2 regions of the Shewanella sp. 10N.286.51.B8 genome follow, and region 1 is predicted to be linked to the other one. Evidence: riboswitches for the same ligand, from Rfam matches in the RefSeq annotation. Region 1 holds a riboswitch; the other holds the start of a gene.
What was found. Region 1 has a riboswitch for cobalamin ahead of AB4160_RS02930 (TonB-dependent receptor). Riboswitches for the same ligand answer to the same signal wherever they lie in the genome.
Positions count from the first base shown of each region.

Region 2: it holds a riboswitch for cobalamin, as region 1 does, so the genes downstream of both, AB4160_RS16470 (TonB-dependent receptor domain-containing protein) here and AB4160_RS02930 (TonB-dependent receptor) in region 1, are expected to answer to the same signal.

Region 1 is NZ_JBFRKG010000007.1:18,392-29,899, reverse strand. It holds gene AB4160_RS02940 (LysR family transcriptional regulator) at 1-248, shown strand, start outside; gene AB4160_RS02935 (HDOD domain-containing protein) at 338-1,090, opposite strand; gene AB4160_RS02930 (TonB-dependent receptor) at 1,307-3,292, opposite strand; cobalamin riboswitch at 3,425-3,644, opposite strand; gene AB4160_RS02925 (hypothetical protein) at 3,859-4,443, opposite strand; gene AB4160_RS02920 (DUF3622 domain-containing protein) at 4,619-4,957, opposite strand; gene AB4160_RS02915 (U32 family peptidase) at 5,037-7,007, opposite strand; gene AB4160_RS02910 (phosphoribosyltransferase) at 7,149-7,715, opposite strand; gene AB4160_RS02905 (thiol:disulfide interchange protein DsbA/DsbL) at 8,225-8,980, shown strand; gene AB4160_RS02900 (cytochrome b/b6 domain-containing protein) at 9,117-9,647, opposite strand; gene hemG (menaquinone-dependent protoporphyrinogen IX dehydrogenase) at 9,705-10,226, opposite strand; gene AB4160_RS02890 (di-heme oxidoredictase family protein) at 10,477-11,508, opposite strand, start outside.
Region 2 is NZ_JBFRKG010000046.1:7,180-18,687, reverse strand. It holds gene cobS (adenosylcobinamide-GDP ribazoletransferase) at 667-1,440, shown strand; cobalamin riboswitch at 2,347-2,513, shown strand; gene AB4160_RS16470 (TonB-dependent receptor domain-containing protein) at 2,632-4,455, shown strand; gene AB4160_RS16465 (ABC transporter ATP-binding protein) at 4,512-5,324, shown strand; gene AB4160_RS16460 (FecCD family ABC transporter permease) at 5,311-6,324, shown strand; gene cobU (bifunctional adenosylcobinamide kinase/adenosylcobinamide-phosphate guanylyltransferase) at 6,321-6,860, shown strand; gene AB4160_RS16450 (helical backbone metal receptor) at 6,863-7,720, shown strand; gene cobU (bifunctional adenosylcobinamide kinase/adenosylcobinamide-phosphate guanylyltransferase) at 7,717-8,241, shown strand; gene AB4160_RS16440 (histidine phosphatase family protein) at 8,234-8,923, shown strand; gene AB4160_RS16435 (hypothetical protein) at 8,925-10,001, shown strand; gene cobO (cob(I)yrinic acid a,c-diamide adenosyltransferase) at 10,088-10,672, shown strand; gene AB4160_RS16425 (cobyric acid synthase) at 10,799-11,508, shown strand, end outside.

The DNA of each region.
Region 1 (11,508 bases):
TTCAACGTATTGCTTGTAATGATGGCGTAGCGGCGCTGCCAAGCTGGTCAATTAATGAAGGCCATGGACTTAACTTAAGTTCTGTAAAACTTGGCAGCGAAGGCTTAAAAAGGCCGTTATTTGCAGCCTACCGCCTTAATACATCCAATACCCATTTAATTCAAAAATGGCTAACCTTAGTGGCTGCTGAAGGGCTAAAGTTACAAAGATTAAGTCAAAAGCACCAATCGCTCTTAGAATGTGCATAAACAAGTTGTGAAAAATCCATAAAAAATGCCACGATTAAGGTGGCATTTTTTATGTCATGGGATTAAATCAACTCGCTATACTAGCTTCATTAATTAGATTCATTAATTGGGTTTATCAATACATTACGTTTGCTCAGCACAGCTCTAAGCACTAAGCCTGCAGAGTTTACATTGCTCGTTTGGTTAATATTATGGGCCACCATAAATTCATTCCGTAACTCATCATCTAACCCAAGAGCCTCAAATGCTTCTATAGATAAACTTTGCTGCTGGGTATCAATGAGCTTTTTTATCACCTGTAATGCTATGGGCTTTTCTGAGGCGGCATTTAAAAATGCAAACGCACTTAAGGTAATCACTTGACCAAATACACTAAATAGCGCCAAGGTTTGCAGTTCATCTGCATCAATATCTATAGCTTGTTTATTGTCTTCAAGCTCACGTAAATAATGCACTGCATCGGTAGCGATATTTTCAGTAAGCGCCCAATAGCCCTTAACTAATTTACAATATGGTTCAGGTAATTCATCTAAGCGTTCTTTTAGATAAAATGAGAAGCTATAGCGGTAAATATTGACTTGGCCTAAACGGATAAGCGCATCTTTTATACTGCGATTTTTTGTCGCGATTACGCCACCAGCTTGAGCGGTATTACTGCGCCAAAGTAAATGAGCGGCAAGCGCGGGATCGCTGGCAATGATATCGATAATAATGCGGATATCTGCTTCATTAATTAAGGCCTTTTTTAAAGGGATCAAAATACCACGGCGCCCAATGACTTGTTCTTCGTTGCCAATAATAGCTTTTACTTGAGTGAGTACCTGCTGCTCAAGGTAGGTCATAAAGCGATGCTTCCCTGTATAATTCTTCGTTCTCGATTAACGAATTTATCCATAGAAACCCTACAAAGGTCAAGTGATTAATGCTGATTAAGACAAAAAGCCGACAAGTGCTTTGTCGGCTTTAGTATCTTCAGTGTAATTAGCTAGATAACAAGTTATTATCGTCTAAAAATCAGACGCTTCGCTTATTATCTGTTAGTTCATTACAAAGGGATTTTAAAAACGATAACCTAAGGTTAAGCGAATTGAGCGACCATTACCCGAGTAATAACCGCTGCCGCCCCATTCCTCAGGAACATAATAGCCAGCACTGACATATTGCTTATCTAACAAGTTGTCAGCACGTAAACTGGCACTCCACTCATTACGGGTATAGTTAATGGCTAAGTTAGCTAATACATAACTGGATAACTTAGGGTCAACATTGGCATTATCACCTTCAATAAAGCGCTCGCCAGTATAAATACCTTCAGCAAAAACCTGCCACTGTTGGGCAATATCATAACTCACATACGCACGGGCATTATGCTCCGCAACCCAAGAAAGCGCCTTGCCTTCGTTCTCGCCTTCGGTAAATTCAGCATCAATGTAATCATATGATGCGCCCAGCAACCAATCTGCAGCGATTTGCACATCATAAGCGGCATTAACGCCAAAACGAGTTGAAGCATCAGCATTAACGTTAGCACCGCCGCCCTGTGGACCATCAGTGCGCCCTGCGTCATATACAATTTCATCTTCCAAATCTAAACGGTAAAGGTTTAATTTGAAGGTTTGTGTTGTAGTGGTCCAGTCCCAACCTGCTTCATATGAGCGGCCGGTTTGTGGATCAAGACCAAGGGTGGTAATTGGGGTATAGGCTTGCTCATCCACTTTGGCAAAACGGAAATTATCATTGGCGCGAATATAAAAACGATGCGCAAGGCTTGGACGATAATTTAACCCTAACTCAAATGCATGGGCATCATTATCAAGCTCAACACCATTTGCGTATGATAATTGATCTGTTAAGTCATCTGTCACTTCACTGTAACGCCCACCAACTACATAGGATAATGACTGCGTTAATGGCACTGAGGCTTGCACATAAGCACTGGTCACTTTCTGTTCATTATTACGTTGAATGTAAGCAGTATCAAAATCGGCCTCACCGATACTTAAATCAACCCCAGCAATAATGTCTAAATCACCATTATCTAGCTGATAATTTGCTGTGGCTTTGGGTGAAAAGCTTAATAAACTTCGCTCGATACGCCCAGCACTGCCCCAAATAAAGTTAGTGGTTAGAGTATCAGAGTAAGTTAAATCAGTGGCCAAAGCCCATTCTTTAGTTAATTGGTACTCATAGCCACTGCGCAGCGCTGTGGTCATTTCATGAACATAATCATCATCGGTAAAAGGTGCGGCCTGAGTTGGATCTTGCAGATACTGCTCCAGTGTTAGCGCACCAGGGGCCTGGCGATCATTATCGAAGTAGCTGGCTTCAACAAAGAAATTTTGTAAATCAGTTTGATATTGCAAACGGCCTAGAATTGAGCCGGTTTCACTGTCGTTATTATCGCGATAGTTATCACTTTGATTGTAACTGCCGGCCAAGTAATAATGCCAAGCGTCATTAATTTTGCCTGAAATATCCCCTTTAGCTTCATAAGTATCAAAGCTGCCAGCACTTAATTGCAGTCCGCCGCCGTCTTTATTAGGCGCTTTAGTGATGATGTTAATCACCCCGCCAACAGCTTGATCGCCATAAAGTACCCCAGCACTACCTGATAATATTTCCACCCGCTCAACTTGATTTAACGGCACTGCATTAATGCTAGGAGCCGCAATATCAATATTGTTTAAGCGGCGACCATCAATCAAAATTAAGGTATTGCTGGCGGCTTGAGACGCTGAAAAACCGCGCATGGCAAAAGTCGTACCTGAGTTGTTATCAGACACTTGAATACCCGCTTGAGAACGTAATAACTCCGTTAAGCTCACCGCACCACTAAGCTGAATATCAGCTTGGTCGATCACATTTACATTCGCTGCAATATTAAGAGGATTTGCATCTTGACGACCAATAACCACAATTTTTTCAACCTCTGCATTGGCAGAATTGTCTGTTGTGGTGTCAGCGTAAACAACTGAGGTTGTTGAAGCAGCTAGACCAAATACTAGGCTTAATGCTGATGCGATTTTTGTTAGATTTGTACCCATTTACCTTTAACTCCTGAAAGGAAAAATGGGGCATATTTGCCGCAGCGCATCGTACTCGTAAATTTATCTGTTAGCGATAAGCCATGATTATTTACAAGCAACGAGCTACATTTCGAGATCTGCCCACCGAAATCTCAAAATCATCTATAGGGCCGGTCTCCGGACTTAGGTTAAAGTAGCAAAGCTACTGACGAACATGAATTTTTAACGTTAAATAGCAGCTAAAATTTCACAGCTACAAGCTTTATCGCACTCAGTCCTCACCATTACCGTTGCGGGGGCAGTACTAGATTTTCACTAGTTTCCCGATTATCCCGTGTCATACACAGGCACCACTATAAATTGACGATAAATTATATAAATTTTTGATTGCTACGACTTAAAGCAGCCATATAACAAGCTGATATAGTATAACGTGCTTATGGGGATTTTTGATATAACGAAAATGAATCAATCATATTATTCAACTTATTGAAAAATAGTCTGAATAATATGATTACTCATTAATAGCTCGCTTACTGATAAGCGGATTGTTGATAAACCAATTATTGATAAAAAGAAAATTTCTAGAATCGTAACTGCTTAAAATTCGACATAAATTGACGATGATTGGTCGATTTTAATGGCGCTGAGTTTTTATTAAAAACATCGCCGCGCATAGACTTATGCATAAAGTACAAGTCTTCAACGCCTTTAATTACGGCGTAATAACCTATTTCACCTTGCTGTTTAACTGAGCCACCTTGCTGTAAAAAGTTAGCCATAACGGTACAGCCGATAATGCCGTGATACGCTTCTTGACCACCCATCTGGGTTTTTCCAAGTTGCTCATAAACCACCTCACCTTGGCAGCTGTCTTGGTAGGTGCTAGCAAAATTATTTAAAAATCGCTCAGGCTCGATATTTTCTGCCAAGCCCTCAAAGCCTTGAATACAGAATAAATCAGACCAATTATTTAAACTTTCCCCAGCAGGAACAAACTCAGCTTTATACATATTCCCTTTGCTAGAATTAAATGCCATATTCCAGCCAATAGGCAGCTCAAAAGACACACTTTTGGAAAATATTGATAACTCTCTTTTTGCAGCGTTAGTTGCATCTGCTGATTGATTGGTGGTGCTATTGAGGTAAGACTGTGACTCTTTGGCCATTACTTTATTTCCAGGGCCTAATAACAACAGCCCTGAAAATATTATTGTCGTAAAGCAAGCTTTCATACCTAATTCGTCCTTGGTATTGGTGCTGAAAGGTGAAGTTTGGTTTATTCAAAAATAAATACGGCAAACCTTGTCACCAAGTTGTTGCATTACTGTAATGTTTTAACGCTTAATCTTCAACAACATCTGCGCTATCGGCAGCATCTATTTGCTTAGCATCATCTGATAATGCATCTGCTTCATCGGTTAATGCTTCTGCAGCAATTGCATCTGCAATTGATTTAGCCTTAAGTTGTTTTTCTGTTTTACGTTTATTGCGTTCAGCTTGCGTGGTTAAAAAAGCGGGAAGCTCTTGCTTACCCCAAGCTTCAGCCTCGGCTTCTGATGCAAATCCGTCATGACTTTTAGACACAATAGTCTTAGTTGCAGTCATACGACGAGTGATTTCAGTTTTCCAAGTTGTACCAACTTGTTTTACTCTAAAATCATATTTTTTTGCTTTAGTCATTTTGGGCTTTTTCCTACAAATTTATCGCCACGCATCGCGCGTGATAATGGTTATTGAGTAATAAGATGACATCACCTGATTACTTTACTAATTGATTTGATCCAACGATCATCATTTCACATTTTAGGCAATCGAAAACCAGCTTTAAGCGGTCTTTGCCAATATCGAGCACCATTGGGTCAGCTTTAATGCCTTCAACTTCTTTAGGGCATAAATTAAAGCTGTAACGTAAGCAATGCTTAGTCACCATTAATGGTGCATCGGTTAATAGTTTGTTTTTCTCGTAAGTGTCTTCAATTTGAACCACACCGTGTTGCTCATAAAATTCACGAGACTTATCGTTTGCAACATTAGATAAAAAACTTAAATACTTTTGCGGGAAACGCGCTGACTTATCATGCTCAGCTCGCTGTGGTCGCTGGTAGCCTTTTACTCTGGCGTCATCAAAGGCTGCAATGGCATCTCGCCTTAAACCATTAATCACTGACGCTGGTAAAAACCAACGATTAGCACATTCAATCGTTAACTGCTGTAACTGATAGTCACTGTTACCCAGTTTGCCGAGCTGCGTTCGCAGGCTTGCATCTGCTTTAGCGTAATCTTTCGCCGGCTCTTTTGCCCACTCAAGCTCTACTGTAACGCTATGGGCATGCTTGTCACTGATGGTCAGTGAAATGCCTTGCGGCGTATCAGCCAATACCATATCAACCGCAATGTTACGGCTAGCAGAGTCTTTTGATAGCAAAGCATCAAATTGATGATCGAAGTTTCTAAATAACTCCACACCGACTTTTAAGTCTTTCGACACATCGGTCAGATATAAAGTATTACCATCAGCGCGGTTAACCCTTAAGCCTTTGGTTTTGTTATCAGATAAACGCTGCTTTTGATAACCATCAATAAAGAAGCACAAGCCATCACCGTTATTAAACTCAACGGCTTTACCCGCTTTACTGCTATCGACTTTAATAAAATCGCGGCCAACACTGGTGATAACCCCCACTTTTTCACCAATGTACTTTGGCGAGCTAAAATGCTCAATTTGCTCAGTACGTTGATTAATAAAGTAATCTGTCTTACCGCGGTTAAAGCTTTTTTCAGGATCTGGCGTAAAAGTAAATTCGCTTCGACCATGAGACATTGACTCAAGATCGCTGCGGCGATCAATAATCGCATCTAACTGCTGGCGATAATGGGCGGTGACGTTTTTAAGATAACTAATATCTTTTAAACGGCCTTCCACTTTAAATGATGTTACGCCTGCATCAATTAATGCTTCTAAATTCTCAGTTTGGTTGTTGTCTTTTAATGACAACAAATGCTGATTTTCAGCTAACACTTCACCATCACGGGTGGATAAATCGCAAGGCAAACGGCACATTTGTGAACATTCACCACGGTTAGCACTGCGATTAGAAAACGCATGACTGATATTACATAAGCCGCTATAACTGACGCACAATGCGCCATGAACAAAGTACTCAAGCTTAAGTTGCGTACTGGCTGCAATTTCTTTAATTTGCGGTAAATTCAGCTCACGGGCTAATACCACCTGTGAAAAACCGACCTGTTCTAAAAACACTGCTTTTTCTGGGGTGCGATTATCCATTTGGGTACTCGCGTGCAGTGCAATTGGCGGTAAATCTAACTGCAACAAGCCCATATCTTGGATGATTAATGCATCCACACCTGCTTCGTATAATTCCCAAATAAGTGCCTGCGCTTTGGCAATTTCGTCATCCATTAAAATGGTATTTAACGCTACAAACACTTGAGCATGATAACGATGAGCAAACTCTGCCAGTCTGGCAATGTCTTCCACACTATTACCGGCATTATGGCGTGCACCAAATGCAGGTCCGCCAATATATACAGCATCAGCACCATGACGAATAGCTTCAATGCCGTAATCAGCATTTTTAGCGGGTGCCAGTAGTTCAAGCTGCTTTTTCTCTTGCGACTTGCTCGCTAGAGATTGAGAACCTAGAGATTGAGTATCTATAGGCTTATCAGTGGTTTGTTGTGGGGAAAATATCTCAACAGAGCTCATAATGGGCAGTATCTTTTCAGGGTAATAATAAAAAATGCATCAAGAAGGTGAATTAAACACGGACAATAACCACGTGTCAGGCACTCTCTTGACGCACTGTTGAGCTGCTAGTTTAGCAAAAAATAACCAATATCGATGCTTTTACTTAAACAAATGCTGAATATTCTTAAAATCTGTTTTACCTTCAGCGATTTCTTGCGGGTTTAAACCTGACACTTCATGAGGAAAAACAAGCCATTCTTCAGACTCATGGATAAAATAATCCGGCTTTAAATCAACTGCGGTATTTTTTGGTTTGTAATAAGGACAAGCCACTCGAATATCTGTCGGGATATTTTTGCGCATAAATTTTTGCAATTTATCAATTAATGCATCAACACTGCGGCCAGAATCAAATACATCATCCACAATTAATAGCCCATCGTCAGCATTTGCATTTTCAATGATGTAATGTAGGCCATGAACTTTGATTTTCTTGCTTTGCTTATCAGTGCCAATACCGTAATAAGATGACGTTCTTACTGCGATATGATCGGTTTCAACATTCTTAAAATCATAAAATTCTTGCACTGCAATACCGATTGGAGCACCGCCACGCCAAATCCCCACAATAAATTGCGGTCTAAAGCCACTATCGTACACTTGTGCTGCTAATTTGAATGAGTCTTCAAGCAACTGCTGTGCGCTAATATAATGTTTCTCTGTCATTGGATAAGGCCCCTATTATTTTATTGCGGCGGATTTTATACCAATTATAGGTAACTTGTCTGTGAGGAAGAGAAATATTTATCAAATAAGCCTCAAACCGCACAATGACGACTTGGTATAAAATCACCAAAATATAATAAGTCTCAACTGCCACTCATCAAAGTGCCAGTGTAAATAGTCACAATTAAGCGGGCTATAGTGACAAAAGTGACAAAAGTGGCAAAGAGACAATAGTGACGACAGTGAGCGATTTCGGCAAGTTTGTGAAGCTTGGCAAATTCTGCGTACTGAGTCGTTATAAAAGCTAGTTTAAATTGCAGTGCTTTTTACTAAAAAGCACTAGGCCATCACAGTTTTAACACTGACACTGCTAACGGATTCAGTCATAATCGCAGCTAACTTTATGGCAATTAAGCAAGTGCTTAAGTTGCTTGAGTTATTTAAGTTGCGTAAGCTTAATTATCTCTCGCGATATATCGCCAACATCACCCCACTTTGTCGAGGCATACATGGTAAAGATTAAACATATTGCATTCACGCTGGCTGTTGCTGCATTCACATTAACCCTAACGGGCTGTGGCAAACCTGCTGATACAACGGTTACAACTACAGAAAAAACTGCTGTTAAAACGGCTGTAGAAACTGTTGAAAAAACTGCTGTAACTCCATCTAGGTTTGTTGAAGGTCAACATTACACTCAAGTTTCTGATGCACCAGCATCAAGTGAACCTAAGATTTCTGAATTTTTCTCTTTTTACTGCCATAACTGTTACAACATGGAAACCCAGTACCTGCCAGAAATTAAAGGTAACTTGAATAAAGAGATTAACTTTGAAACAAAGCACGTTGACTTTATGAACAGTGATATTGGTACTGAAGTCATGCGCGCCTTAGCCGTTATTCATGAAGTGGGTAATGCGGATGTATTAAATAAAGCCATGTTCCAAGCGATTCAAGGCGAAGGTGGACACCACGACCACAGTGCTCCAGGTCATAGCCATGACGAGCCTGAAATCAACAATCGTGACGATATCAAACAAGTGTTTGCAGCTCACGGTATCGATAGCGCCGCTTATGACAAGATTGCTGACAGCGAAGCTACAGATAAGAAATTGTCTCAATGGCGCCAACAGCAAATCATGTACCGCGTTCAAAGCGTACCGACTTTCATCGTTAACGATAAGTATGCTATCAACATGAATGAAATGCGTACTCTTGGCGATCTAATTGACGTGATGAATTACTTAGCATTAGAAAAGAAATAAGCTACAAAGAATCATTGTCTAAGTACAATCTTTAGCGTATTAAAAAGCCCAATCATGATAATCATGCTTGGGCTTTTTTAGGTTTGTTATAACGTAAAATTGTCACTAGCCAATGGTATATAGATTGAATTAATGACTAAGAATTTCTCACCATATCAATAATATGAAACATGGCAAACACGATATGTACCATCAAGAAACCCACAAAGCCTTGGGCAAAAAGAATGTGGTATTTACGCCACATTAATGCATCACTGCTACCTTGAGTGGCAAACCATGCGATGCCGGTAATACTCACTAGCGCCATTAAAATCAGCCCTATTCCTTCAACAATACTGAAGATACCTTTGCCTCCAGAGCTCGGTAAAGTGCCCTTTTTTAACTGTTTAACTTCATCTACACATTGGGAAAAGTCTAATCTTAACCACGGAAAGAACTGACGCCAGTGGCCATTTAACAGATTCTTCAGCATAAATAACAAACCAAATATAGCTGCCACTAAGCCTAGATACACATGCAAACTGTCCCAAATACTGGCATTGGCTCTTAATTGCCGACCGATTAGGATCCATGGGCTAGTTACCACCAAAAATACGCTTAGGGTTATCACAATGACATGCAGTTTTTCGGCAATAGCACTAACCAAAGCAGATGACTTTTGACTCATGAATTTACCTTCCTTTTGCAATGATAAGCACTTAACTTATTCTCAGTCTTAAGCTCGTTAAGCGCTATGAATTTGGTCTACATAGGCATCTACTTTTTCCCAGTCGGTGTACTCAACTTGGGTATTAGGATCCGTAGGCCCTTTGGTCATCCACATGATAAAGCGAATAATATTACGATCCATTGGGCCATAACCTTGATAATCTAAATTACCACCAAACACTTCCAGTACTTTAGGTTGCCAGTCACTTTGCTTTAAAAAAGCTTGCATATACATATTGGTGTCTGGGGTGTTTTTACCCGGTTTCCTAGCAACTAAACTCACAGAGAAAAAACCATTGGGTTTACTATCAAGGACTGCTTTATTGTCGGCAGCAAATTGATAGAGTGCTGGGCGGTGCTTACCATGGCGGATACTGGCACCAATAAATACTTTATCAAATGCACTGATATCAGGCTTATCTTGCAGCGCTGCTAAGGTGACTGTGTTGCCTTTAGCGATGAGCTTTTGCTGCATGTAATCGCAAATCTTACGGGTTTGACCGTGAACCGTTGAATAAATAATTAAAATGCTACTCACGTTAACCTCAATTTTAAAAAGTGTTATCTGTCATTAACTTCATCTTAATTGAAATGCCGCAACAATTACATGGATCAGATCACGACAAATCAGTCGCAACGCCTATTAATAATCAGGACTTTTGACTAGCTCACAAAAAAGTGGATAAACCTTACGGTTCATCCACTTAGCAATTATCATTATGTCACATCAATAATTGAACTTACGCCCACTGAATAATGTTGTCAGCGAATCAATACTAGCAAGAGATTTATAAAGACATCAAAAATGCCACCAGCTGATCTCGTTCAGCTTGTGATAATGCCATAAACTCATCTTTGCTATTTTTAGCTTCGCCGCCATGCCATAAAATAGCCTCTTCTACGGTTGCTGCGCGGCCATCATGTAAAAAACCAGCCTGTGGGTTTACTGTGTGTGTTAAACCAAGCCCCCATAATGGACGGGTTTTCCACTCATTACCGTTAGCAAGAAAGTCAGGGCGACCATCAGCAAGTTCTTCACCCATGTCATGCAGTAACATATCTGTAAACGGATAAATTACTTGTCCTTTTAGCGAGTCAGGCATAGGTAAGCCACCGATATCGCCTGCAGTTTGGGTGGTAAAGCTAGCCATATGACAACCAGTACAGTTAACCTGTTCAAATAGTCTTGCCCCCTCGCGAACGTTATCATCAGTGACATTACGTCTCGCGGGTACCGCTAATGTTTCGGCGTAAAAAACCACAGCATCACTAAATGCGGCATCAGCTTCTGGGGCACCATTCTCATCGCTGCCAATATCAACAAAACCTGTACGAGTTAAGTAAGAGTCATGCAAACTTGTTCCAACAATACTTTCATTAGGGAACAGCGGATTAGTAATACCAATATCACCACGTAAAGCGCCTAATGACTGCACTCTGACACTTGGCGTATTCGCTTTCCAACCAAAACGTCCCATTGACACAGGCTTTTCAGCGCCATTCTGCGCTTTTATCGCATCAAATACCCAGTTTGGACGCCCTGAAATACCATCATTATTGGCATCGTCAGCATCTGCGTTAGCTAGAATGTCAGCTTCAGGAATTGCTTCTAATAAGCCTAAGCCAAACACCGGCATGCCATTACGCCAGCCCATAAGCACATCATCTTGCAGTAGATTTGATGTCACATTGGCACTGTGCTTAGTTTCACTTGGTGCATCATAAGGATTTTCGACTTCAAAAATGGGTTTCTTTAAGACAACTTCACGACCATCAGCATAAGTAACCGTGGTTTTCTCGTATGACAAATACACATCAGC
Region 2 (11,508 bases), on a different contig from region 1:
ACCGCTTGTGCTCTGTCACGAGTCAACAAAGAAACTTTAATATCAAAAGGAAAGCCTTTATCGCGTAACGATTTGGCTAAACAGATACGTGTGAAGTACACGTTATTAGGAGCTCTGCTAATGTGAAAGGCAGGTACATTGTCTGAGTCAATCCTCTCAGAAAGCCCCTCAAATGCCAGAAACAAAAAAAAGCCGTTGATAATCAACGGCTTTTCTCGTATTTAATATGGCGGAGAGATAGGGATTTGAACGCAAGGCTTCCTATTATATATAAAATGATGTGTTCAGCCGTGCCTGCTGTGGAGAACTTAGCTCAACCTGCTACGCTGGAAGCAATGGACGCTGTTAAAAAGTTCCAATTGAAATTTTATGTTGTTGACAGTATTCAATATTAGTTCACCTCAATTACATTGCAGTTGAAAGCTGTGAAAAAGCACAGTCTTTCTTCCTTAAAAAGAAACTTGTGATCTATTACTCATACCTAATTTGAGTTAATCACTATATTAAATATCCATTCAATCAAAAAAATTTAATGATATTGAAAAAGTGGTTACTCTCCCCCACTTTTGCCCTAACAAGTTCTCAGTAACATTATGCAAACCATAAATAGTAATCTTAAAATACTCTATCACTAACCCCACAAGATTAAAGAGAAAAAAACAAGTTATGAGTAACTTAGACATAAAAAAAAACAATATATTTAATGAAGTTCTTGCAGCCATTAGTTTTCTAACACGCTTTCCTTTTACAAATCACATGATGTTTCATGAAAAGACTGTGGCGGCTGCTAGTCGTTGGTTTTCATTGGTTGGTCTTTTTATAGGTTTTTTTGGCGCAGCTGTATACTTTGCACTTAGCTTAGTAGTTCCTCATTCCCTTGCGTGCGTTGTGACTTTGGTAATACTCATCCTTGCAACCGGTGCCTTTCATGAAGATGGCTTGGCCGATCTCGCTGATGGCTTTGGTGGAGGTTGGGATAAAAGCAGAAAGTTAGCAATAATGAAAGATAGCCAGATTGGCACCTATGGGGTACTTGCATTAATATCAACCTTTGCAATAAAACTGAGTAGCCTGCAGCTACTCAGTATGCAGCAAGTCATGCTCGCATTAATAACTGCACATGGTGCTAGCAGAGCTATCTCTGGCATGGTGCCATTCTTTCTTGAATATGCACGTATAGGGGAAAACAAAACACCACAAAAATCAAATACTATCAACTACAACACATTATTGATACTAACTGCATGTGGTTTCCCTGGATTGCTTTTACTGCCAAGCAGCTTAACTTTATTATTACTAGCAACTTGGTTGATAGCTTTTGTTTTATTACTCAAGTTAATGAAAAAACAAATAAATGGATATACAGGTGACACCCTTGGCGCAACGCAGCAAGTAATAGAGTTATTAACTTATATTTGCTTTGTTATTTGGACATATTAGTATATTAATACTTATTGAAACTAGTGATTGCAAATCAAAACCAGACAGGATTAGTGCACTTAACATGTTAAAGTAAAAAATATTAAGGTGATGGAAAACCCTTTAGTTTAAAAGTGATAAAACTTAATACTTTTATTTCAGCCAGTTGCTGATTAATTCATAGAGAGTCTTTATTTAAAAAATAAAAACACGTTCCTCAGCAGCTAACTTTCCTATCTAGTTTAAAAGTCTCACTGCTAACATTTGCATTCTAGCAATCACACTTAAGCGTAAACAACCTATAATGTATAAAATTACACATAGGTTCCGTGATGAAAATTTAGCCTCAAAAAAATGAGGTTAGATGCCTCTAACCTCATAATGCAGGGTTACCAAGTAAGAGTGATGAAGTTATTACTCAGTTTTACCATATACTTTGGGTGGAAGTATATATTAAAAAATATCAAAAAAGCCACAATATAAAAATATGACTTCAAATAACATTTATCTTGCAGAAAAAACGATATCAAAATAAGAATAAACCAAACAATTATGGTTACATTCAAATGTTGTGAATATTGTTTTAAACATCTCTATTACGATATGCGTAAAACAACTCTCACAACAAATAATAGCAATGCTTATTAATTTTTAATATGTTACTTTTAACAGTAATTTAAACATATTATAAAATTAATTTTCAACCTAAATCTTATTACAAGTAAAAATAGCTCATATTTAAAGCAAGAAAAACCGCCCCATAAAGTCTCACCACAAAAGTACTGTTAAAAGTCACACACTTTAGTCCATATAAATAAACCTGTGACCATTTTCACATTCCAACTACCAATAATTGATTATATTCCACCACATCATCGATGGGTAAAGTAACAGTTCACAACAATGAGTTGTGCGAACAAGCTTTATCACTATCAATACAATTAGGGTGTTAATTTTGGGAATGTGGTGAGACCCCACAGCTGTACCTGCAACTGTAAACAGAGCGAAATACTTTTTACCACTGACTTTATATCGGGAAGGTGTATTTCTAGATGCTGTGAGCCAGGAGACCGACCTAATTGTTCGATGTACTCAAGCGGGTTTCTTGAGACATAGAAAGATTGGATTTTTTCTATTCGCTACTAGTTACTCAATTATTAACAAGCAGCGCATCTCCCGCTATTTTAAACTCAGCATAACAAGGCAACAATAATGAGTTTTAAACTGCGTTTATCAGCTATCACATTAGCTATTTTTCAAACTTACAGTGTAAATGCTGCAGCACCTGCAGTCCCAGTGCATGAAACAATCGTGGTCACTGGAACACGTTTTGAGAGCACACCAGACTCACAACTTACGGTAATTAATACCATTGAACGTGAAGAAATTGATGTGCTTAATCCCAAATCAGTAGTTGATGTTCTAGAAGCATTACCAGGTTTAAGTGTGACTCGAAATGGTGGGGCTGGACAAACGGCTTCAGTGAGTATACGAGGCACCAGCTCAGGGCATTCATTGGTGCTTATTGATGGTTTAAGGGTTGGATCTGCCCCCCTAAACGCTGTCAATTTTGGCTCCCTTTCTCCACAAAATATTGAGCGGATAGAAGTCATAAAAGGCCCTAGAGCTTCTATTTGGGGCAGTGATGCTATTGGCGGTGTAATACAAATATTTACTCGCCAACTTAATGGTGGTGAATGGTTTGCCAGTACCGAGTTAGGTAGTAATAACTATCTACGAGGCACTGTAGGTGCGGGAGTGGCACATGGTGATGGTCAAAGTACTATCACAGTAAACAGTGAACGTTCAGATGGATATAATATCCATAATGGCGCTCCAGAAGAAGCTGATGATGATGGCTATGACCGCATAGGATTAACTGTAGCGGGTTTGCAAAATATCTCGGACCAATGGGATATTAACTGGAGTCTACAATATGACACTGGTAATAGCGAACACGATGATATTTACGCCAGTGGCGGCACTGACCAAGCTGATTTTGACAATTATTTGTGGAATGTTGGCACCCAATATCAGGGCGAGCAACTCACGAGTAAATTAAATATTGGTCAATCTCAAGATTCAAATGTCAATTTTCGCGGTGATAACCCGGATGTCGCGAGACAAAAATACGAAACAACTCGCGATCAAATAAATTGGACAAACCAATTTAAAGCATCTAATGAACTGACGGTTATCGGCGGAGTGGATTGGTATAACGAGTCCGTAAATGGGGATTATGCTATCAATGAACGAGAAGTTTGGGGAATTTATGCGCTGGCTCAATACCAATGGCATAACGTTCTATTTGAAGGGGCTGTTCGATATGATGACGTTGAAAATATCGACAATGAAACTTCTTATAATTTAAGTGCAGCCTATAACTTTTCTGATCAATGGCGCTTAACGGCAAGCACAGGCACAGGCTTTAAAGCACCTACTTTTAATGACTTATACTGGCCTGGAACAGGAAACCCAGATTTATCCTCCGAAACCTCTGAAAGCTATGAATTAACCCTTAATTATAGGGGCTCTGCTATTCAAGGTTATATCAGTTTATTCCAAAACGATATTAATAACCTCATTGCTTGGGCACCGATTGATGAAGATGGTTACATATGGAAACCTGCCAACATCAATGAAGCCAAGATAAAAGGCTTAGAGCTATCGTTAAATACCACGCTGTGGCAATTAGACCACCGGATTTCGTACACCTATTTAGATGCCAAAGACACTAAAAATGATGAAGAACTTGTTGGCCGTAGTGAGCACGAGTTTGATTATAGTGTGGGCTATCAATGGGAACACTTTGACCTACTCGTAAGCTATCACTATCAAGGCAAACGCTATTCAGGTTACGGCCAACACCTTGATGCTTACCATAGGGTCGATGTCAGCATGGGATATTGGTTTAACGACAAATGGCAACTACGTGTGAAAACCAACAACATACTTGATGATGACTATATGACCGTCAGCAACTACAACAATCCAGGGATGGAATATTTTGTGAGCTTGAGTTACCAAGCTTTCTAATTATGTCCTAACTAAGACTTAGGCGTCAGCGCTATTGACGCCTAAGTGGAATACTAATGACAGTAAATAACCACACAATAGAACACCTATCAGTTAATAACTTAAGTTGGAGTTGCGCTGATAAAAATGTATTGCAACAACTGAACTTCAAGGTAAATAAAGGAGAGACTATTGGTATTTTAGGCCCTAATGGTGTTGGTAAATCCACATTACTGCGCTGTATTTATAAATACCTAAAGCCATCAACTGGCGAAATCTATCTTGACGGGGTCAATATTAATGACATCTCTCGTCGTCAATTTTCAGCAAAAGTTGCTGTCGTGCTGCAACACCCTCCATCAGGGTTTTCTGTCACCTGCCGCCAATTACTGGCAACGGGCTTAGTTAGCCAGCATAAATGGTGGCAAGCTATTGACTATAAAAAAGAGCAACGGATCATTGATGAAGTGCTTGAGCAAGTTAACTTGTCAGATAAAGGCGAGCATATTTTCGAGCACTTATCTGGTGGAGAAAAACAACGCTTACTGATTGGCAGAGCCCTATTACAAAAGCCAGAAATTTTATTGCTTGATGAGCCTACCAATCACCTTGATATCCGTTACCAACTCGAAGTACTCACATTAATTAAATCGTTAAATATTACTGTTATCGCCACAATTCATGACCTTAATTTAGCCAGCGCCTTTTGCGATCAAATGCTATTTCTCAAAGAAGGTCGTTTAGTCAAAAATGGCCCGCCTTCAGCAGTGATGTCTGAAGATAATATTCGCCATATCTATGGCGTAAATGCCCATATTGATCGTCATCCAACTAATGAGAACCCTCGGATCACATACCATTATTCTGAGGCTTTATATGCGGCTGTTTAATGCAAAAAAATTGCTATTTATTCTTACTCCGTTAGTGCTCATTAGTCCAGTATTTGCCATTGTTATTGGTACCGCAAATATTGAGTTTAATGATGTTATAGGCGCGATTCTTCGGGCCGCTGACATATCAGAGGCTGCAACAGGTTCTTTAGCTATTTCTGACCGTATTATTATTGAGTTACGTATGCCAAGGGCAATTATGGCGATGCTCTGCGGCGCAGGACTAGCCATATCAGGCTCGGTATTACAATGTGTCACTCGTAATCCACTTGCCGACCCATACCTGTTTGGTATTAGTTCAGGGGCAGCATTAGGCGCTATTTTGGCGTTAACTGGCGGAATAATGTTTCTACCATTGCCTGTTTGCGCCTTTTTAGGTTCATTAATTGCAGTAGCAGTCGTCATGGTCATGTCCCGTGATGGGCAAGTTGAAACCCTTGTATTGTCTGGGGTTGCAATCTCATTTTTGCTCTCATCTATCGCCAACCTCATTCTTTATTTTAGCGATCAACAAGCCATACAAGCTGTTTTGTTTTGGTCTTTAGGCAGCTTTGCTAATGCTACTTGGTCCACCTTATTGTACCCCAGCCTCATTGTAGTGCTTGGTAGCATTATTGTTTTCCAATTTCAGCGACCTTTGCATGCATTAATGGCAGGCAATGAAAGCGCCCACACCCAAGGGGTGGCAGTACTGCCATTACGGTTAGGCATGCTAATGCTAACCGCATTAATTACCTCATCTTTGGTGGCAACTTGTGGAGGAATAGGCTTTGTTGGCTTGATGGTGCCTCACATTTCAAGAATGTTAGTCGGTGCAGCTCACCCAGCTAGCCTCATTATTACCGCCATGATGGGCGCCATTTTAATGGTCTCTGTCGATATTCTTTCGCGGGTAATTTTACCTAGCCAAGAGCTCCCTGTTGGCGTTATGACCGCCATGATGGGGAGTGCTTTCTTTATTTTTCTTCTTATTAAACGCCAAAAAGGTCGTACTAGATGAAGCAGTTAATTATTGGTGGAGCCCGTTCTGGCAAAAGTAAAATGGCGCAAAACTATGCCTCCCAATGGCAAAGCAATACGCAAGGTGAAGTCATTGTTATTGTTACAGCGCAAAATAAGGATGGTGCGATGGCAAAGCGCATCGCTCATCATCAGGCTAACCGTCCGCCCCATTGGCAAACGGTTGAATCCCATTTAGCACTAGCTAGCACCCTACAGCGCCACAGCCAAGCGGACAACCTCATAATGGTTGATTGCTTAACCCTATGGTTATCTAATGTTTTACTACACGATGCTGAGCAATCTACGAATCAATACCCTGTAATGAAGCGTCAACTCATCGATACCATAAAAGCGCTTTCTGGAGAAATAGTACTTATTGGTAATGAAGTTGGTCAAGGTGTTGTCCCTATGGGGGCATTGTGTCGAGAATTTGTCGACCAATCAGGTTGGTTACACCAATCAATCGCTGAGTGTGTCGATAAGGTCACAGTATCAATTGCAGGCCTACCTATGGTTATTAAGGAAAGGGCTTAATTATGTCTATTTTCGTTAAACCCATAAGCTTAATTGTCGCGGGATTTCTTGTCTGCTTGACTACTTCATATGCCCACAGCGCACAGCAAAGATTCGTTGTGCTATCACCCCATGCGGTAGAAATGATGTTCAGTATTGACGCAGGCGATAGAATTATTGGCACAGTGGAATATGCCGACTACCCTGCTGCTGCAAATGATATAAAACGTATTGGTCGCTACGACTTTGTTAATTACGAAGCCCTAATGATGCTTAATCCCGACGCCATCATAGTCAACAGTGAAAGCACGTCATCGGGAATGCTTAGCCGCATTAAAAGCCTCGGGTTTACTGTTATTGATACCAGTGTCACAGAGCTTGCTGATATACCGAAAAGGTTAATTGAATTAGGTCAACTAACCGGACAACAACAGCTTGCCCAGCAACAAGCTGCGCAATTCAGTCAGCAGCTAAACGAGATTCGTCAACAATATCAGCATCAAGATCCCATCAGCATTTTTTATCAGGTGTGGCCTCACCCTTTAACGACAACCTCCAGTTCATGGATGGATGAGATTTTTGCAGGATGCGGAGGGGTAAACATATTTGAAAATGCCCACTCAGATTACCCTCAGGTCAACATGGAACAAGTCGTTTCATTAATGCCTGAAATGATCTTTAAACCTATTTATCACGGCAACAGTAATCAAGAGTTAATCCGCTGGGAAACTTGGAGTGAGCTACCCGCAGTAAAGCATGGACAAGTGATCGCCTTAGAAGGTGATCTCATTCACCGTACAGGCCCCCGTGTACTTCAAGGAATGATAAACATTTGCCAGAAAATCGACTTAGCACGTCATCAAAGAGCGGCAACATTATGATTAGTTTTTATTTAGGTGGTGCTCGCAGTGGCAAGTCGTCCCTTGCAGAGTTAGAAGTCAGCCAAACTCGATTACCCGTGCTCTATATCGCTACCTCTCGCCCGAGTGCATCTATGCAAGAGCGGATCCGCTTACATAAACAACAGCGCCCTGACAGTTGGCAAACTCTCGAAGTGCCAGTAGATTTAGTCACTAGCTTAATTAAACACGACAAGCCAGAGCAAACCATCATAATTGATTGTTTAACCCTGTGGTTAACCAACCAACTGTTGGCACAACATTGCCTAAAACAAGCTATCGAGGAGCTTGCGAAAACACTGGCCAATATGCAATCGCATTGCGTTCTGGTTAGCACTGAATGTGGCCAAAGCTTGATTCCAGAAGATAAAATGAGCCAACTGTTCGTTAATGCCAGTGGCGAAATGCACCAAATCATCGCCGAAATCGCTGACAAGGTGACTTTCTGCCAAAGCAAAATTGCTAACACGTTAAAAATGCCAAAAGAACTCAGTTATGAATAACACTAAGTTCACTTTATTACGCCATGGTCAGCCGCAACTCAGCGACTGCTTACTGGGTCGCACCAATGCACCATTAACCGCCCTTGGCTGGCAACAACTACGTCAAAGTAGTATAGGTTTAGGCTTTGATAGAATTATTAGTTCACCATTAGAGCGCTGTAGCGCATTTGCCCAGCAACTCGCTCACGAAAGCGCCGTACCAATAACTATCTGTGCTGACTGGCAAGAAATGGACTTCGGTTTATGGGACGGTCTGCCGCTTAAACAGCTGTGGGCGGCTACTGATATTGACTACCCTAAATTTTGGCAAAACCCCTTTTTAAGCCAGCCTCCTCAAGGTGAATCAAGCATTCAATTAATGCAACGAGTAGTAAAGCAAATTCAGTTACTCAGTCGACAATATCAAGGCCAACACTTATTAATTGTGACTCATTCAGGGGTTATTCGCATCATTATGCATTGGCTATTATGTCATTCAAATTCGATAGACAAGTTCTCTGAAGCGTTTCTATCCTCTCATAGCCACAGCCATCAATATTGCAATGCCCACCTTAGCAATCTTATGGTTTCCTACGCAGCTCGACTACAAATCAATACCTTTATTGATGATGACAAGGTGCTATGGCCGCAATTGACAGGACTGCATAACTACCACGCTGACACTCAGCCAAAGGAAGCCTAAAATGAAAACTATCTGTTTTAACATTTTGAACTGCGCAGCAACTCAATTGCCGAGCTTACATCAACTTTCTGATGCTGGGGCAGGTTCCGATTTAATGCATTTCACCCCAACCAGAGACAGTGAAATTATCGCCAATGGGCAAGCCAACACGGTATTACCTCTGAAAAAGTTGCAGTCCAAAGAGGCTGATAAATATGATGGGCTGTTAAGTAATGGTGGTATTAGTCCGGCAGTATTATCTCGAGGGCTACTAAAGTTATTAGCCAGCAATGGTTATAACATTGAATTTCATAGCTATAACTTTAATGTCAGTCAGCCGCACACCATGCAAGAAGATTGGCTAGTACAATCACACCATGGTGGCAGAAATATTGATAGCACTGAGTTAATTGAAACGACATTAATTCCCTCGTTAGTGGATCAAGCCCAAAGAGGCTGCATCAGTATTTTGTCTGAGTGCGGAGTTGGCGGCACCACCTTTTCTACCCTGTGGTTACGCTTACTTACTGGTATGGATTTGTCTCCCGCGGGAAGCACTATCGCCCCTAAAAAATTAGCTATAAAGCAGCAACTACTCAATGAGCTTGAATGCCAATATCGTGTTGATGGCGAAAATTTTGATGAAACGCGCTTATTAGCTAACCCACGGTTTCACGATCCAATTCAACTGGCCGTCAGCCAACTAATTAAACAGTGGCCAACACAGCTACCAATGCCAACTTTTGCTGGTGGCATGATGTTCGTAGCGCCGCTATTGGCGGCAAGAAAAACCAACTCTCTAGCCATCCCAGTGCTAATCCACACCACTCGGTGGGTACTTAATGGCGATGGCAAACAAGTATTATCCCATCTTGGGGACAAAGATGTCATCACCACCCACACAACCAATTTTTCACGCTCTGATATGAGCTGCCTTCAGTGCTATGAGCAAGGGCTAGTAGTAGAGGGCTGCGGCTTAGGTGGCCTGCTGGTTTTAGCTGAGACATTAGGGATAAACGAACCTGCGATAATTAAGGCGCTTGAACTGGCCGTAAATGAATACCAGCGACCATTTCTTGAAAACGAATCGGTGGCCTAATGTGGGAAATAGGATTTGAGTCATAACTTGTGATAACAGGCTAGCAAACGCTATCAATATACCAGAATAAAGTATCAGGAATAATAATGAGCTATAACCCTAAAAAACAAGCACAACACAAAGAGCATGTTGACCAGGCCATCGAAAAAGCCCAAGAAGAGCGTGGTCAAGTATTAGTGATAACAGGTAATGGTAAAGGTAAAACCACTGGTGGATTTGGCACCTTATTTAGAGCCCTAGGCCACCAACAAAAAGTCGCGGCAGTGCAGTTTGTTAAAGGCGATCTTGAATGCGGTGAGCGTAACTTACTTGAACAACTCAATGTACCAGTTCATACCATGAATACAGGATTTAGCTGGAATAGTGAAGATAAAGAAGTTGATAAGCAAGCAGCACAAATTGCATGGCAAGCAGCAAAATCATTCATTACCGATCCTAGCTTAGATTTGGTGCTATTAGACGAACTCACTTACATGATCACTTGGGGCTTTATTGAACTGGACGACATCATTACCACACTGAAACAAAGACCAACTGAAATGTCAGTGGTTATCACTGGTCGAGCAGCCCATCGTGAGCTCAAAGAGTACGCTGATACGGTCAGTGAAGTAAGACCTGAAAAACATGCGTTCCATCAAGGCTTAAAAGCGCGTCAAGGGCTGGACTGGTAATTAAAAGGTACGCAAATTGCGGGCGACTTTAATAGCGATATTTCCCGAAGTGCTCAGCTTATTTATCAATTCAATTTTTGACGCTTAAAAACAAGCCCAAAATAATTTTTTAATGGAACAACTCCCATGAGCGGATTCAAATTAATGGTGCAAGGCACTACCAGCGACGCTGGTAAAAGCTTGATGGTTGCAGGGCTTTGTCGAGTTCTGGCACGTAAAGGAATTAAAGTCGCCCCTTTCAAACCACAAAATATGGCACTTAACAGCGCAGTCACGCCAGACGGCGGCGAAATAGGTCGCGCACAAGCTGTGCAGGCACAAGCGTGTAACCTTCCGTTAAGCGTACACATGAATCCAGTACTGCTAAAACCCAATACCGATACAGGTGCACAGGTGATCATTCGTGGTAAAGCAATTGAAGATATGAATGCCGTCAATTACCACAACTTTAAACCGCAGCTGCTAGAGATAGTGCTGGAAAGTTTTGAAACCCTGGGACAAGGTATGCAGGCTAGACTGGTTGAAGGCGCTGGCAGTCCTGCTGAAGTGAATCTGCGTGAGCAAGACATAGCCAATATGGGCTTTGCCGTTGCGGCCCAAACCCCTGTTGTTATTGTGGCAGATATTGATCGAGGCGGCGTCTTTGCTCATTTATATGGGACTTTTGATCTGCTTTCTGCTGAAGAGAAATTACTGGTTAAGGGTTTTATTATCAATCGCTTCAGAGGCGATATCACCTTATTAGAAAGTGGGCTTACTTGGTTGACGGAGAAAACTGGCGTGCCGGTAATCGGTGTTGTCCCATATTTACACGGACTCTACCTTGAAGCGGAAGA